DNA from 2 places in the Streptomyces sp. NPDC088706 genome. Region 1 is predicted to be linked to the other one. Evidence: riboswitches for the same ligand, from Rfam matches in the RefSeq annotation. Region 1 holds a riboswitch; the other holds the start of a gene.

Region 1 (7,363 bases):
GCCGAGATGGTGAAGGCGGGCCAGGCCCCCGACATCGCCCAGATCGGCGCCTACGCCGACTACGCCAAGGCCGGCAAGCTCTACACCGCCGACGAGATGCTGGCCATCCGCACCCAGGCCAACTTCCTGCCCTCCCTCACCGACGCGGGCAAGGTCGACGGCACGCTGTACGGGCTCCCGTTCGTCGCCAGCACCCGGCTGCTCTTCTACAACGAGAAGCTCTTCGGGCGGGCCGGCCTGGACGCCCCCAAGACCTGGGACGACATCCAGAAGGACGCCACCGCGCTCAAGGCGAAGGGGGTCACCTACCCCTTCGCCCTGCCGCTCGGCCAGGAGGAGTCCCAGGCGGAGACGCTGATGTGGCTGCTCAGCGGCAGCGGCGGTTACGTCGACGACGTCGGCTCGTACGACATCGACTCGGGCCAGAACATCGCCACGTTCACCTGGCTGCGGGACAACCTCGTCGGCCAGGGCCTCACGGGCCCCGTCGAGCCGGGCAAGCTGGACCGGGCGAAGGCGTTCGAGGCCTTCACCAAGGGCGAGGTCGGCATGCTCAACGGCCACCCCACGCTGATGGAGGAGGCCGAGGCCAAGGGCGTCAAGGTCGGCATGGTGCCGCTGCCCGGCGCCGAAGGGCCGACCAAGGGCTCGATGGGTGTCGCCGACTGGATGATGGGCTTCAAGCAGAACGGCAACCGCAAGGCGATCGGCAAGTTCTTCGACTACGCCTACACCGACGAGAACGTGCTCGCCTTCGCCGACGAGTACGACCTGCTCCCGGTGACCGGCACCGCGTCCGCCGAGATGGAGACCGACGCCAAGCACGCGAAGCTGCGCGCGTTCCTCGCGGCGCTGCCCAACTCCCAGCTGCCCCCGTTCGGCAAGACGTCCTGGGCGACGGTGAGCGAGTCGATCAAGACGAACATCGGCGAGGCGGTCGCGCCCGGCGGGAGCCCGGAGCGGGTGCTCGGGGCGATAGCCGACGAGGCGACGAAGGCGGAGAGCGCGGAGTAGGCGCAGTGCCCAGAGTAGGCGCGGAGCGCGGGGTGGGCGCAGTGCCCGGAGTAGGCGCGGAGCGCGCAGTGGGCGGGCGCGGTTAGGTTGGTCGTATGACCGCTCCTGACGCCGAGCCCGCGCCTTCCCCCCGGGACCTGTCCGACCGTGACCGTGCTCTGCTCGCGCTGGAGCGCAGGTCCTGGGCGGGGCCGGGGGCGAAGGAGCGGGCGATCCGGGAGGAGCTGGGGATCTCGCCGGTCCGCTACTTCCAGCTCCTGAACGCGCTGATCGAGGACGAGCGGGCGCTGGCCGAGGACCCGGTCACGGTGAACCGCCTGCGCCGGCTGCGGGCGGCGCGGCGGGAGCGGCGCTGAGCCTTTTCGGGGGACGCTGCCCCTGGGCCCCCGCTCCTCGATCGCCGAAGGGGCTCGCTTTTGCCCGGTCGGGCGCTTTCGCCCGGTCGGCCCGCACCTCCGTGTCCGGCCGAACCCCGCTAGGCTCACCCCCATGGGCAGCCACTCCGCACAGTCGCCGATCCCGATCCCGACCCCGACCACCCCGGCCGGCCGCGAGGGTCTGGACGCCATCCTCGCCCGCCCCGACCGCGCGGTCATCGCCCTCGACTTCGACGGCACGCTCGCCGACATCGTCCCCGACCCCGAACGCGCCCGCGCCCACCCCGGCGCCGTGGACGCGCTCGCCGCGCTCGCCCCGAAGGTCGCCTCCATCGCCGTGATCACCGGCCGCCCCGCCGGCGTCGCCGTCCGCCACGGCGGCTTCGCGGGCGTCCCCGGCCTCGATCACCTGGTGGTCCTCGGCCACTACGGCGCCGAGCGCTGGGACGCCGTGACCGGCACCGTGAACGCCCCCGCCCCGCACCCCGGCGTCGCCGCCGCGAGGGCCGAACTCCCCGGCGTACTACACGAGTTCGGCTCCTGGCGCGGTACCTGGATCGAGGAGAAGGGGCAGGCCGTCGCCGTCCACACCCGCCGCGCCGACGACCCGCAGGCCGCCTTCGAGACGCTGCGCGGCCCCCTCGGCGAGCTGGCCGCACGCCACGGACTGATCCTCGAACCGGGCCGCCAGGTCCTGGAGTTGCGCCCGCCGGGCATGGACAAGGGCGTCGCCCTGGCCACGTACGTCACCGAGGTCGACGCCGAGTCCGTCCTGTACGCGGGCGACGACCTCGGGGACCTCGCCGCCTTCGCCGCGGTGGAGAAGCTGCGCGGCGACGGCCCCGACGGCATCCCGGGGCTGCTGGTGTGCAGCGGCAGCGCGGAGGTGCCCGAACTGGCCGAGCGCGCCGACCTGCTGGTCCCGGGCCCGGCCGCCGTGGTCGGTTTCCTGGCGGCCCTGGCCGAGCAACTCTGAGGGCCGCCGCGGCGGCGGCCCCTCACTCCTGCCGGAGCGCCTCCAGCTGGTCCAGGAACCACTGCTGCGGCGGGAGCGCCGTCGCCGCCTCGGCCAGCCGCTTGGTGCGGCCGGTCCGCTCCTCGGCGCTCATCGACAGGGCCTCGTGCAGCGCCTGCGCCGTGCCCACCACGTCGTACGGGTTCACCACGATCGCGTGCTCGCCCAGCTCCTCGTACGCCCCCGCCTCCCGTGACAGCACCAGTGCGCAGCCGTGGTCGGAGACGACGGGGACCTCCTTGGCGACCAGGTTCATGCCGTCGCGGATCGGGTTGACCAGGGCCACGTCGGCCAGCCGGTACGCGGCGAGCGAGCGGGCGAAGTCGTCCTTCACGTGGAGGACCACGGGCGTCCAGCCGTCCGTGCCGAACTCGCCGTTGATCTCGGTGGCCAGGGTCTGGACCGCCGCCGTGTAGTCCCGGTAGACCGAGAGGTCCTGGCGGGAGGGATAGGCGAAGGCCACGTGGACCACGCGCTCGCGCCACTGCGGTTGGGTCTCCAGCAGGGCCCGGTACGCGTGCAGGCCGCGCACGATGTTCTTGGACAGCTCGGTACGGTCCACCCGGACGATGGTCTTCCGGCCCTCGCCCACCTGCTCCCGCAGCGCCGCCATCCGCTCGTCCACGTCCGCCTCCTGCGAGCGCCGCCGCAGGAAGTCCGCGTCCGCCCCGAGCCCGTGCACCCCGATCCTGGTCCGGCCCGTCCCGCCGAGGATCTCCGTACAGCAGCCGATGAACGCGTCCGCCCATCGCCGGGTCAGGAACGCGGCCCGGTCCGCGCCGAGGATGCCGCGCAGCAACTGCTCGCCGATGTCGTCGGGCAGCAGCCGGAAGTAGTCCACCGGCGCCCACGGGGTGTGCGAGAAGTGGCCGATCTTCAGGTCCGGGCGCAGCTCGCGGAGCATCCCAGGGACCAGGGCCAGGTGGTAGTCCTGCACCAGCACCGCCGCCCCGGGCCCCGCCTCCTCGGCGAGCGCCTGGGCGAAGGCCCGGTTGTACGTCTCGTAGGAGGTCCACTGGCGGCGGAACTCCGCGCCGAAGACCGGCTCGACGGGGGTCTGGTAGAGCAGGTGGTGCACGAACCACAGCACGGAGTTGGCGATGCCGTTGTACGCGGCGGCGTGGATCTCGGCGTCGATGTCGAGCATCCGGACGCCCGGCTCACCGACCCCGCGCCGCACGGCCTCGCGGTCGCCGTCGCCGAGGGCCGCGCAGACCCAGAGTTTGTCGTCGACGGCGCTCAGGCCGGAGACCAGACCGCCCCCGCCGCGCTTGGCGTCGAGTGTCCCGTCCTCGCCGAGCGTGTACGTGATCGGGCCGCGGTTGGAGGCGACGAGGACCTGGGCGGTGGACGGGGCGGCGGGTTCGGGGTGCTCGGAGACCATGTAGCGGAACCTAGCCCGTAAGGGAAGCCGCCAAACGCCTCAGCGCCCGCCCGCCTCACCGGCCGCACGCCGCGCCACGCTCACGCCGTCCGCCACACCGGCCTCACGCCTCGCCACCCGCACGCCTCGCGCACCTCCTGCCTCACGCCCGCCCGCCTCGCCACCCGCACGCCGTGCGCACCTCCCGCCTCACGCCGCGTGGCGCTTCGCGTACTCCGCGATCTCCCGCATCGGCGGTCGCTCCTCGGTGTCCACCGCGTGGGTGCGCGGCACGAACCCCGCCTCGCCCCGCTCGAACTGCGTCAGCTCGGGCCGCACCAGATGGCCCCGGGAGAGCCGCAGCTGCGCCGTGCGGTAGATCGTCGCCGCCATCCGGCCCAGCGCCTGGCCGTCCTGGTGGCGGTGGCGCCGCACCCCGACGTCGACCTGGCCCAGCGCGTCCAGGCCCACGGTGTGCAGTGCGTCCACGAGGAGCCCCAGCTCCACTCCGTAACCGACCGGGAAGGGCAGCCGCTCCAGCAGGGACCGCCGCACCGCGTACTCGCCGCCCAGCGGCTGCACGAAGCCGGCCAGCTGCGGCCAGTGCAGATTGAGCAAGGGGCGTGCCACCAGCTCAGTGACGCGGCCGCCCTGGCCCGTGCTGCCGTCGAGCGGACGGTCGTACATCGCCTTGACGAACTGCATGGCGGGGTCGGTGAGCAGCGGCCCGACCGTCCCCGAGACGAAGTCCGGGGAGAAGTCCTTGAGGTCGGCGTCGACGAAGCAGACGATCTCGCCGCTGGTCACCAGGAGTGACCGCCAGAGCACCTCGCCCTTGCCGGGCAGGGCGGGTATGCGGGGCAGGATCGCGTCCCGGTGGACCACCCGGGCGCCCGCCGCGCGCGCGACGGCGGCGGTGGCGTCGGTGGAACCGGAATTGATCACGACGAGTTCGTCGACCAGGCGGACCTTCTCCATCAGCTCCCGGCGGATCGTCGTCACGATCGCGCCGACCGTGGCCTCCTCGTTCAGCGCGGGCAGCACGACACTCACCGAGGTGCGGTGCGGATCGGCGCTCCGGGCGTCCGTGAGCCGCCCCAGCGGGCGGTCGGCGGACGACCAGGAACGCCTGGCCAGCCAGCGTTCCACCTCTTCGATCACGGTCTGAACTCCTTGCTGGTGCGCTGCATGTGATCCATCTCGCCGTTCGGACGACTGTCTCGACGGTCCGGTCCGTCGGTTACAGTCTTGAACAACGCGGACGACCCCCGCATCTCGGGGTCCGCCGTCACACAAACGCCTGGATCGAAGATCCAGTGCCACAGAGCTCATCCAGAGGGACTGAGGGAACGGCCCGTTGAAGTCCCGGCAACCCTCCTACCGACCGCGAGGTCACGGTGGGGAAGGTGCCAATTCCGTCTTGCGGCGAAATGCGCTGCAAGGAAGATGAGGAGAAAGGGCCTCCGCCATCATGGCTGTTCAGACCATTGCAGGGAACACGACTTCTGCTGCCGACGCTTCTTCCGTCGATGCCTCCACCGTGGACCTCGGTCCCGCCGCGGCGCTTTCCTGCCGCGAGTGCGGCGAGCGTTTCGAGCTCGGCCCCCTTTTCGCCTGTGCGTCCTGTTTCGGGCCACTGGAAGTGGCGTACGACCTGCCCGTCGGCGATCCGGAAGAGCTGCGTCAGCGCATCGAGGCCGGCCCGAACAACATCTGGCGCTACGCCCCGCTGCTGCCGGTTCCCGCCGATGTCGCGGAGAAGCCCAATATCAACCCCGGTTTCACCAAGCTGGTCAAGGCCGACAACCTCGCCCGTGAGCTGGGCGTCACCGGCGGTCTGTACGTCAAGGACGACTCCGGCAACCCGACGCACTCCTTCAAGGACCGCGTCGTCGCCATCGCCGTCGAGGCCGCCCGCGCCTTCGGTTTCACCACCCTCTCCTGCTCCTCCACGGGCAACCTGGCCGGTGCCGTCGGCGCCGCCGCCGCCCGCGCCGGACTGCGCTCCTGCGTGTTCATCCCGCACGACCTGGAGCAGGGCAAGGTCGTCATGGCCGCGGTGTACGGCGGTGAGCTGGTCGGCATCGAGGGCAACTACGACGACGTCAACCGCTTCTGCTCCGAGCTCATCGGCGACCCGCTCGGCGAGGGCTGGGGCTTCGTCAACGTCAACCTGCGCCCGTACTACGGCGAGGGCTCCAAGACCCTGGCGTACGAGATCTGCGAGCAGCTCGGCTGGCGGCTGCCCGACCAGATCGTCATCCCGATCGCGTCCGGCTCCCAGCTGACGAAGATCGACAAGGGGTTCCAGGAGCTGATCAAGCTCGGCCTGGTCGAGGACCGGCCGTACAAGATCTTCGGCGCCCAGGCCGAGGGCTGCTCCCCGGTCTCCGCCGCCTTCAAGGCCGGTCACGACGTGGTCCGCCCCCAGAAGCCGAACACCATCGCCAAGTCGCTGGCCATCGGCAACCCGGCGGACGGCCCGTACGTCCTCGACATCGCCCGCCGCACCGGCGGCGCGGTGGAGGACGTGAACGACGAGCAGGTCGTCGACGCGATCAAGCTGCTGGCGCGCACCGAGGGCATCTTCGGCGAGACGGCGGGCGGCGTGACTCTCGGCGTGACGAAGAAGCTGATCGAGGCCGGCGTGATCGACCCGGCGCTCACCACCGTCGTCCTGAACACCGGTGACGGGCTAAAGACGCTCGACGCGGTCTCCGCGACCTCGCAGGCGACGGCCACCATCAAGCCGAGCCTGGACGCGTTCCGCGCCGCGGGCCTCGCCTCCGCCTGACCCACCGAGACCGAGCAGACCGCGACCGAGTCCGAGCGACCGAGTCCGAAGCAAGAAGGGCACCCACCATGAGCGTCAAGGTCCGCATCCCCACCATCCTCCGCACGTACACGGGCGGCCAGGCCGAGGTCCCGGCGGAGGGCGCGAAGCTCTCCGAGGTCATCGAGTCCCTGGAGAAGGACCACCCGGGCATCGCCGCCCGCGTCCTGGACGACCAGGGCAAGCTGCGCCGCTTCGTGAACGTGTACGTCAACGACGACGACGTGCGCTTCGAGGGCGGCCTCGACGCGGCCACGCCGGACGGCGCCGGCATCTCGATCATCCCGGCCGTGGCCGGCGGCTGCTGATCCGACTGCCCTCAGCTGAACAACCGTTGCCCCCTCCGCGACACAAAGCGGAGGGGGCAATTCTGCATGGTTGAGCGCGGTACAGTTGGGGAAGCCCCCTCCGCTGCTCGTGCCGCCCGCATATGAGAATGCGCCCGGCCCCGATAAGAAGCAGCCAAAGTACGTGAACCCCTTGCGGCATAAGTGGCCTTTGCCTGGCCCGACTTGCCCGTAAATCTCAGCAATCCCGCGTGTTCGGGCGTTCGTCTGTGCCCAGAATTCTCGTCCGATTGACCTGTTGCAGAGGGCAGTTGGGCGGATACATTCGGCCGCGGTCGACGCGCTGCGGCGCCGCGCACCCTCTCCTGTCGGAGGGTGAGTTCCGACCCGGGCCCGCGAAGTGCGGTCCCGTGCAAGGGCCAGTAATAGGGGAGTTAGGCATGGCTCAGGGCACCGTCAAGTGGTTCAACGCGG
Region 2 (7,363 bases), on a different contig from region 1:
CACCGGCTTCACCGGCTACTCCCTCCCGGACGACCTGCTCTCCGGTACGGGTGTCCGCTTCACCCAGGGCGCGATCCTGTCCGTGCCGATCGTCGGTACGTACATCTCGATGTTCCTGTTCGGCGGCGAGTTCCCCGGCCACGACTTCGTGGCCCGGTTCTACTCGATCCACATCCTGCTGCTGCCGGGCATCATGCTCGGGCTGGTGGTGGCCCACCTGATCCTGGTCTTCTACCACAAGCACACGCAGTTCGCGGGTCCCGGCCGGACCAACAAGAACGTGGTCGGCATGCCGCTGCTGCCGGTCTACATGGCGAAGGCCGGAGGCTTCTTCTTCCTCGTCTTCGGCATCATCGCGATCATCTCGGCCATCGCCACGATCAACCCGATCTGGGCGCTCGGCCCGTACCGCCCGGACCAGGTGTCCACCGGCGCCCAGCCCGACTGGTACATGGGCTTCGCCGAGGGGCTGGTCCGTACGATGCCCGGCTGGGAGATCAACCTGTGGGGTCACACGCTCGCCCTGGGCGTGTTCATCCCACTGGTGCTCTTCGGCCTGGTGCTCACGCTGCCCGCGGTCTACCCGTTCATCGAGTCCTGGATCACCGGGGACAAGCGCGAGCACCACATCCTGGACCGCCCGCGCAACGCCCCGACCCGTACGGCTCTCGGCGTCGCCTGGATCACGGCGTACTTCATCGGCCTCGTCGGCGGTGGTAACGACCTGTGGGCCACGCACTTCCATCTGTCGCTGAACGCCATCTCCTGGTTCGTCCGGATCTTCTTCTTCGCCGGACCGGTCATCGCGTTCATCGTCACGAAGCGGATCTGCCTCGGCCTCCAGCGCCGCGACCGGGAGAAGGTGCTGCACGGCCGGGAGACCGGCATCATCAAGCGCCTGCCGCACGGTGAGTTCGTGGAGATCCACGAGCCGCTCTCCCCGGAGAAGCTGCACACGCTCACCGCGCACGAGCAGTACAAGCCGTTCGAACTCGGCCCCGAGGTCGACGAGAACGGTGTCAAGCGCAAGATCTCCCCGGTCAAGAAGCTGCGCGCGAAGCTCAGCAAGGGGTACTACGGCGACGACAACCAGATCGCCAAGCCCACCGCGGAGGAGTACAAGGAGATCACCGAGGGCCACGGCCACCACTGATCACCTGACCTGATCGCCACAGCAGGAGCCCCGTCCATCCGATGGACGGGGCTCTTCGCGGTCCCGGCGGCTGGATAGGGTGGAGCCGTCTCTTAACCGGCTGTGGACTCCCTGGAGCGGACCATGAACGTCTGGACCCCGAGCGGCGGCGACAGCGTGGCGGACCGTTCCTGGCCCGGCCTGCTGAACCCCCTGCTGCGCGGCGAGAACCTCTCCGCCGAGGAAACCGCCTGGGCGATGGACCGCATCATGAGCGGCGAGGCGACCGACGCGCAGATCGCCGGCTTCGCGGTCGCGCTGCGGGCCAAGGGCGAGACCGTCGAGGAGGTCACCGGCCTGGTGCGCGCGATGTACGCGCACGCCAACACCATCCACGTGCCGGGCCGCACCGTCGACATCGTCGGCACCGGCGGCGACCTCGCCAGGACGGTCAACATCTCGACCATGTCCGCGATCGTCATCGCCGGGACCGGCGCGAAGGTCGTCAAGCACGGCAACCGGGCCGCGTCCTCGGCGAGCGGCTCCTCCGACGTCCTGGAGAAGCTCGGCGTCAACCTGGAGCTGACCCCCCAGCGGGTGGTCGAGGTCGCCGAGGCGGCGGGCATCACCTTCTGCTTCGCCGTGAAGTTCCACCCCGCCCTGCGGTACGCCGCCAAGGCCCGCCGGGAGCTCGGCGCGCAGACCACGTTCAACATCCTGGGCCCCCTCACCAACCCCGCCCAGGTGCGCGCCCAGGCCGTCGGCGTCGCCGACGTCAGGATGGCGCCCATCGTCGCGGGCGTGCTCGCGGAGCGGGGCAACTCGGCGCTGGTCTTCCGCGGGGACGACGGGCTCGACGAGCTGACCACCACCGCCACCTCACGGGTCTGGGTGGTCCGCGAGGGCACGGTGCGCGAGGAGCCCTTCGACCCGCGCGACGTCGGGCTGCCGATCGTCCCCGTCGAGGCGCTGCGCGGCGCCGACGCCTCGTACAACGCGGATGTCGCCCGCCGCCTGCTGGACGGCGAGGGCGGCGCGGTACGCGAGGCGGTGCTGCTCAACTCGGCGGCGGCGCTGGTCGCGCTCGACCCGGGCCCGGGCACGCTGACCGAGCAGATCGCGGCGAAGATCGCGGTGGCGGCCGAGTCCATCGACTCCGGCGCCGCCAAGCGCGCCCTGGAGCGCTGGATCGCGGCCAGCAACGCCTGAACGAAGTTCCCGGCGTACGCAGTGTGACGCGGGGCGCAGTCCGGATGCCGGACTGCGCCCTTGCGCCTCCGCATACATATGGCAAGATGCTGCGCAGGTCATGAGTGACAGCGACTACGGCCCCGGCCCGCTGTCCGGCAACCCTCCGTCCGTGGCGGGGTGCCCCGGGTGAAGACCAGGCCGTAGGCAGCGAGGTCTGCGGCAAGCGCGGGCCCCTCGGCATCCAGCGGATGCCAGCCCCCGGGGTCCTGGTCCCTAGGGAGCCTCTTGTGAGCAAGCGAATGCGTTAGGGCCTTCCGGGCCCATGGGCCCGATCGCCCTTCCGCGCACCCTCTTTCCTTCTTCTCCTGCGCTGCCGCGTACCCGCCGGCGCCGGATTTCGCCTGCCTTCTACGGGAGTTCGCCATGTCTGTCTCCACCGCTGTCATCGACTCGTCGGTTTGTGCCCCTCTGCCCGTTCTGGGGCAGGATGTCACCGTTCCGCTCGTCACCGGCGGTGAAGTCACCTACGCCGCACTCGACTACGCCGCCAGTGCCCCGGCCCTCCAGCGGGTCTGGGACGATGTCGCCGCTTACGCCCCGTACTACGGCAGCGTCCACCGCGGTGCCGGATACCTCTCGCAGCTCTCCACCGACCTCTTCGAGAACAGTCGCCGCACGGTGGCGGAGTTCCTCGGCTGCCGCGCGGACGACCAGGTGGTCTTCACCCGCTCGACGACCGACTCCCTCAACCTGCTGGCCGCCGCGATCCCCGCCGACTGCCAGGTGTTCGTGTACGAGACCGAGCACCACGCCTCCCTGCTGCCCTGGCGCGACGCTCAGGTCTCCTACCTCGACGCGCCCCGCACCCCGGCCCGGGCCGTGGAATCCCTGGAGCGGGCGCTAGCCGGCCGCGACCCCTACGGTCCCGCCCTGGTCTGCGTCACCGGCGCCTCCAACGTGACCGGCGAGCTGTGGCCGGTCAAGGAGCTGGCCGCCGCCGCCCACGCGCACGGCGCCCGGATCGTCCTGGACGCCGCCCAGCTCGCCCCGCACCACCCCGTGGACATCGCCGAACTGGACGTCGACTGGGTCGCGTTCTCCGGCCACAAGCTGTACGCGCCCTTCGGCTCCGGGGTCCTCGCCGGCCGCGCCGACTGGCTCCAGGCGGCCGAGCCGTACCTCGCCGGCGGCGGCGCGTCCCGCAAGGTCGCCCGGCGCGCCGACGGCGGCGTGGACGTCGACTGGCACACCACGGCCGCCCGCCACGAGGCCGGTTCGCCCAACGTGATCGGTGTCTACTCCATCGCCTCAGCCTGCCAGGCCCTCACCGAGGCGGGCTTCGACTCCCTGGTCGCCCGGGAGCAGGAGCTGGTGAGCCGGGTCCGCGCGGGGCTGGCCGAGGTACCCGAGGTCCAGGTGCTCTCGCTCTTCGGGGACGACGCGCCCCGGGTCGGCGTGATCTCCTTCGTGGTGCGCGGCTGGAACAGCTCGCATTTCGCCGCCGCCCTCTCCGCCGAGTACGGCATCGGCGTCCGCGACGGCCTCTTCTGCGCCCACCCGCTGGTGCGCACCCTCCTCGGCAGCGACCCGCAGGACCCGGGCGAGTGCGGCGCCCCGGAGGCCGAGCCGGGCGAGAGGTCCCTGAACGCCATCCGGGTCAGCTTCGGCGCCGGTACGCCGGACGAGCACATCGACCGCTTCCTGCGCGCGGTCACCGAGCTGGTCCAGGAGGGCGCCCAGTGGAAGTACCGCACCGAGGACGGCCGTTGCGTCCCGGACCGGGGCGAGGCCGCCCGGATCTGAAAACGACCCCAGGAAAACACCTCGGCCGGGGACGGGCGCGCCGCCCGTCCCCGGCCGAGGTGCTGTCCGGTTCCTACGCGTCGAGGCCGATGGCGAACGCCGCTTCCAGGTCGTGCTGGGAGTACGTGCGGAACGCCACGTGGGTGTCGGTGCCCTCGACACCGGGGATCTTGCTGATCCGGCCGGGGATGACATCGGCGAGGTCGTCGTGCTTGGCGACCCGGACCATGGCGATCAGGTCGTAGGTGCCGGTGACGGAGAAGACCTCGCTGACACTGTCCAGCGCGGCGATGGCCTCGGCGATCTCCGGAATCCGGTCCACGCTGGTCTTGATGAGCACGATCGCGGTGATCACGGCTGGCTGTCTCCCTCGGTGGCCGTGGCTGGAACCTTCACTCTAGTCCCACCCCGGTAGCGCCCCCAGGCGTACAGGAACCCCGCGGCGAACCCCGCCACGTGCGCCAGATACGCCACCCCCGGCCCGGCGTCCGCCGCCTGCGCGGCCGCCCACTGGAGCCCGAACCAGAAGACCAGCACGATCCAGGCGGGGAAGCGCAGCGGCAGGAAGAAGAGGAACGGGAACAGGCTGGTCACCCGGGCCCTGGGGAACAGGTACAGGAACGCGCCGAGCACCGCCGAGATCGCGCCGGAGGCGCCGACCAGCGTCTGCCCCGAGTCCGCGTGCACCGCCGCGTAGCAGACCAGCGCCACATAGCCGCACCCCACGTAGAAGAGGGCGAACTGCGCCCGGCCCATCCGCTCCTCGGCCATCGCCCCGAACACGTACAGGAAGAGCAGGTTGCCCAGCAGGTGCAGCCAGCTGCCGTGCAGGAACAGTGCGGTGAACGGGGTGAGCAGGGCGCGGGGCGAGCCCTCCCACAGCTCGGCCGGGATGACCCCCCACCGCTCGAAGTACCCGGCCTGCGCGGCGAGCAGCGCGTCCTGGCTCCCGTAGGAGGCGCCACCGAACCCCGAGAGCGGACCGATCAGGAAGATCACGCAGCACAGGGCGATCAGCCCGTACGTCACCGGCGCCCAGCCCGCCGTCCGCTCCCGGACCCTTCCGGCCGTGGCCCGCCGGTCGAACTGCCGCCCGTCGATCATGTACAGAGCATGACGTACCGGTGGAGAACCGGACGGGGCGCCTCGCCGTGCCGATGCCTATACGCGAGGCCGTAGGGTTACGCCAGGACTTCCGCAGTTCGACGGCGCACCGCGAGATCCTTGACGTAGGACAGGAAGCGACACGGCGGCGCGCCCGCCGCGCGCTCCGACGACGAAAGAGGACGCAACGATGACGACGGTTCCCCTGCCGACCGACGGGACCCGCTGGCGCTGCACCCTGTGCGGCAATCTCACGCGCTTCGACGTGACGCGGTCCTCCAAGGTCGTGGAGTACGTGCATCTCGACCTGGCCGGTGAGTCCGGTGTCGAGGAGCGGGAGGTGGTCAATGAGACCATCGAGTCGGTCCGCTGTCGCTGGTGCAACGCGGTGGACCAGATCGAACTGGTGGACAGGCCGGGTGCCCCCTCCTGAGGGAGCGCACCGACAGACATATCTATGGGGTGACGGACGGTGGATCAGCCGACCAGCGGCGCCGAACCGGCCGGTGCGGCCGACGGCGGTGCAGAGGCGCTCGACCGCCCGCTGCCCGAAGGCGTACGGCGGCGGGTCGTCGCGCTGGTCTCGGACGCCTTCGGCGGCCTGACCGTCGCCGAACTCCCCGCCCAGCTGCGGCAGTATGCCCGGTTCACCCCCACCCGGCGGGCCAAGTTCGCCGGGAACGCGATGGCCGCGGCCCTGGAGGGCGACCCCCTCTTCCGGCAGCGGATCGGTGAGCGGCTGAGCCAGACCCAGCCGGAGCTGGCCGGTGCGCTGGAGGCGGGTTCGCCGCCCGCGGCCGCCGACCCCGTCGATGTGGCCGCCGCCGCCTATGTGCTGCGCCCGACGGGCTGGGTCAAGCTGGTCGAGGCGGCCGGTGAGGAGGTCCAGCGCGCCGACGCGGAGCGGGTGGACGAGGAGACCCGGCGCGAACTGGTGCAGCTGCGCCAGGAGCTGGAGCGGGCGCGCGCCCACACCCGCGGCGAGACCGAGCGGCTGCGCGCCGAGCTGGACGCGGCCCGCAAGGAGTCCGAGTCGCTGCACCGCAAGCTCCGCTCCGCGCTGAGCGAGGTGAAGCGAGGCGAGGCCGCCCTGCGCCGCGGCGCCGCCGAGGCGGATGCCCAGCGGGCCGAGGCGGCCGCCCAGCTCTCCGCGGCCGAGAGCGAGTCGCGTCGGCTCAAGGGCAGGCTCGGCGAGGCCGAGGCGGCCCTGGAGGCGGGCCGCAAGGCCTCCCGTGAGGGGCGCTCGATGGAGGACATGCGGCTGCGGCTGCTGCTGGACACCGTGCTGGACGCGGCCTCCGGGCTCCGGCGCGAGCTGGCCCTGCCCCCGGTGACCACCCACCCCGCCGACACCGTCGACGCGGTGGAACCGGGCCGGATGTCGCCCAAGGACATTGCCGCCAGAGCCCTTTCGGACACCGATCCGGCGCTGCTCGACCAGTTGCTGGCCCTGCCGCAGGCGCATCTCATCGTGGACGGCTACAACGTCACCAAGACCGGCTATCCCCAGATGCCGCTGGAGAAGCAGCGGTTGCGGCTGCTGGGCGGCCTCTCGGTGCTCGCCGCCCAGACCGGAGCCGAGATGACCTGTGTCTTCGACGGGGCCGAACTGGCCGCTCCGGTGCTGCTCGCCCCACCGCGTGGGGTGCGGGTGCTGTTCAGCAAGGCGGGCGTCACCGCGGACGAGCTGATCCGTCAACTGGCCCGCGCGGAACCGCCGGGGCGGCCCGTGGTCGTCGTCTCCACCGACCGCGAGGTGGCGGACGGGGTGGCCAAGGCCGGGGCCCGGCCTGTCGCGTCCATCTTGCTCCTGAAGCGCCTTTCGCGCGTCTAGAAACAGATGTGCGACATGTGTGGCATGCCGGATTCCTGGGAACGTACCGTCAAGTCGCCGCTACACGTGGTGCGGTGAGAGTAAAGAAGTGCCTGGTGTGACAAGAAAAATCCTGTGAGGATTTGAACTGATCACAAGATGGTCACTAGGGTCAGCCTTCGAACCTTCGCACGGTTGATCACCCATTAGGGGTGACGGCGAAGGAACCGCCGAGTCCGTGAGAGCACGGAGCCGGGGATTCGTTCCCCCACAAGCCCGGTAGGCGGCTCTGAGGAAGAAGGAGCTCGCCTTCGTGGCGT

The links. Region 1 has a riboswitch for S-adenosylmethionine ahead of thrC (threonine synthase). Riboswitches for the same ligand answer to the same signal wherever they lie in the genome.
Region 2: linked by a shared signal. The riboswitch ahead of ACIQAK_RS01665 (aminotransferase class V-fold PLP-dependent enzyme) and the one ahead of thrC (threonine synthase) in region 1 are both predicted to bind S-adenosylmethionine.

What each region holds. Positions count from the first base shown of each region.
Region 1 covers NZ_JBIVLW010000014.1:49,059-56,421, reverse strand. Annotated here, with positions in the region: gene ACIQAK_RS25750 (extracellular solute-binding protein) at 1-1,014, shown strand, start outside; gene ACIQAK_RS25745 (DUF3263 domain-containing protein) at 1,110-1,370, shown strand; gene otsB (trehalose-phosphatase) at 1,504-2,367, shown strand; gene ACIQAK_RS25735 (trehalose-6-phosphate synthase) at 2,390-3,790, opposite strand; gene ACIQAK_RS25730 (glucosyl-3-phosphoglycerate synthase) at 3,980-4,930, opposite strand; SAM riboswitch class I at 5,095-5,222, shown strand; gene thrC (threonine synthase) at 5,241-6,563, shown strand; gene ACIQAK_RS25720 (MoaD/ThiS family protein) at 6,632-6,910, shown strand; gene ACIQAK_RS25715 (cold-shock protein) at 7,330-7,363, shown strand, end outside.
Region 2 covers NZ_JBIVLW010000001.1:353,866-361,228, reverse strand. Annotated here, with positions in the region: gene ACIQAK_RS01675 (cytochrome bc complex cytochrome b subunit) at 1-1,153, shown strand, start outside; gene trpD (anthranilate phosphoribosyltransferase) at 1,277-2,341, shown strand; SAM riboswitch class IV at 2,438-2,555, shown strand; gene ACIQAK_RS01665 (aminotransferase class V-fold PLP-dependent enzyme) at 2,747-4,126, shown strand; gene ACIQAK_RS01660 (Lrp/AsnC family transcriptional regulator) at 4,200-4,481, opposite strand; gene ACIQAK_RS01655 (rhomboid family intramembrane serine protease) at 4,478-5,230, opposite strand; gene ACIQAK_RS01650 (hypothetical protein) at 5,421-5,663, shown strand; gene ACIQAK_RS01645 (NYN domain-containing protein) at 5,703-7,064, shown strand; gene ACIQAK_RS01640 (NlpC/P60 family protein) at 7,357-7,363, shown strand, end outside.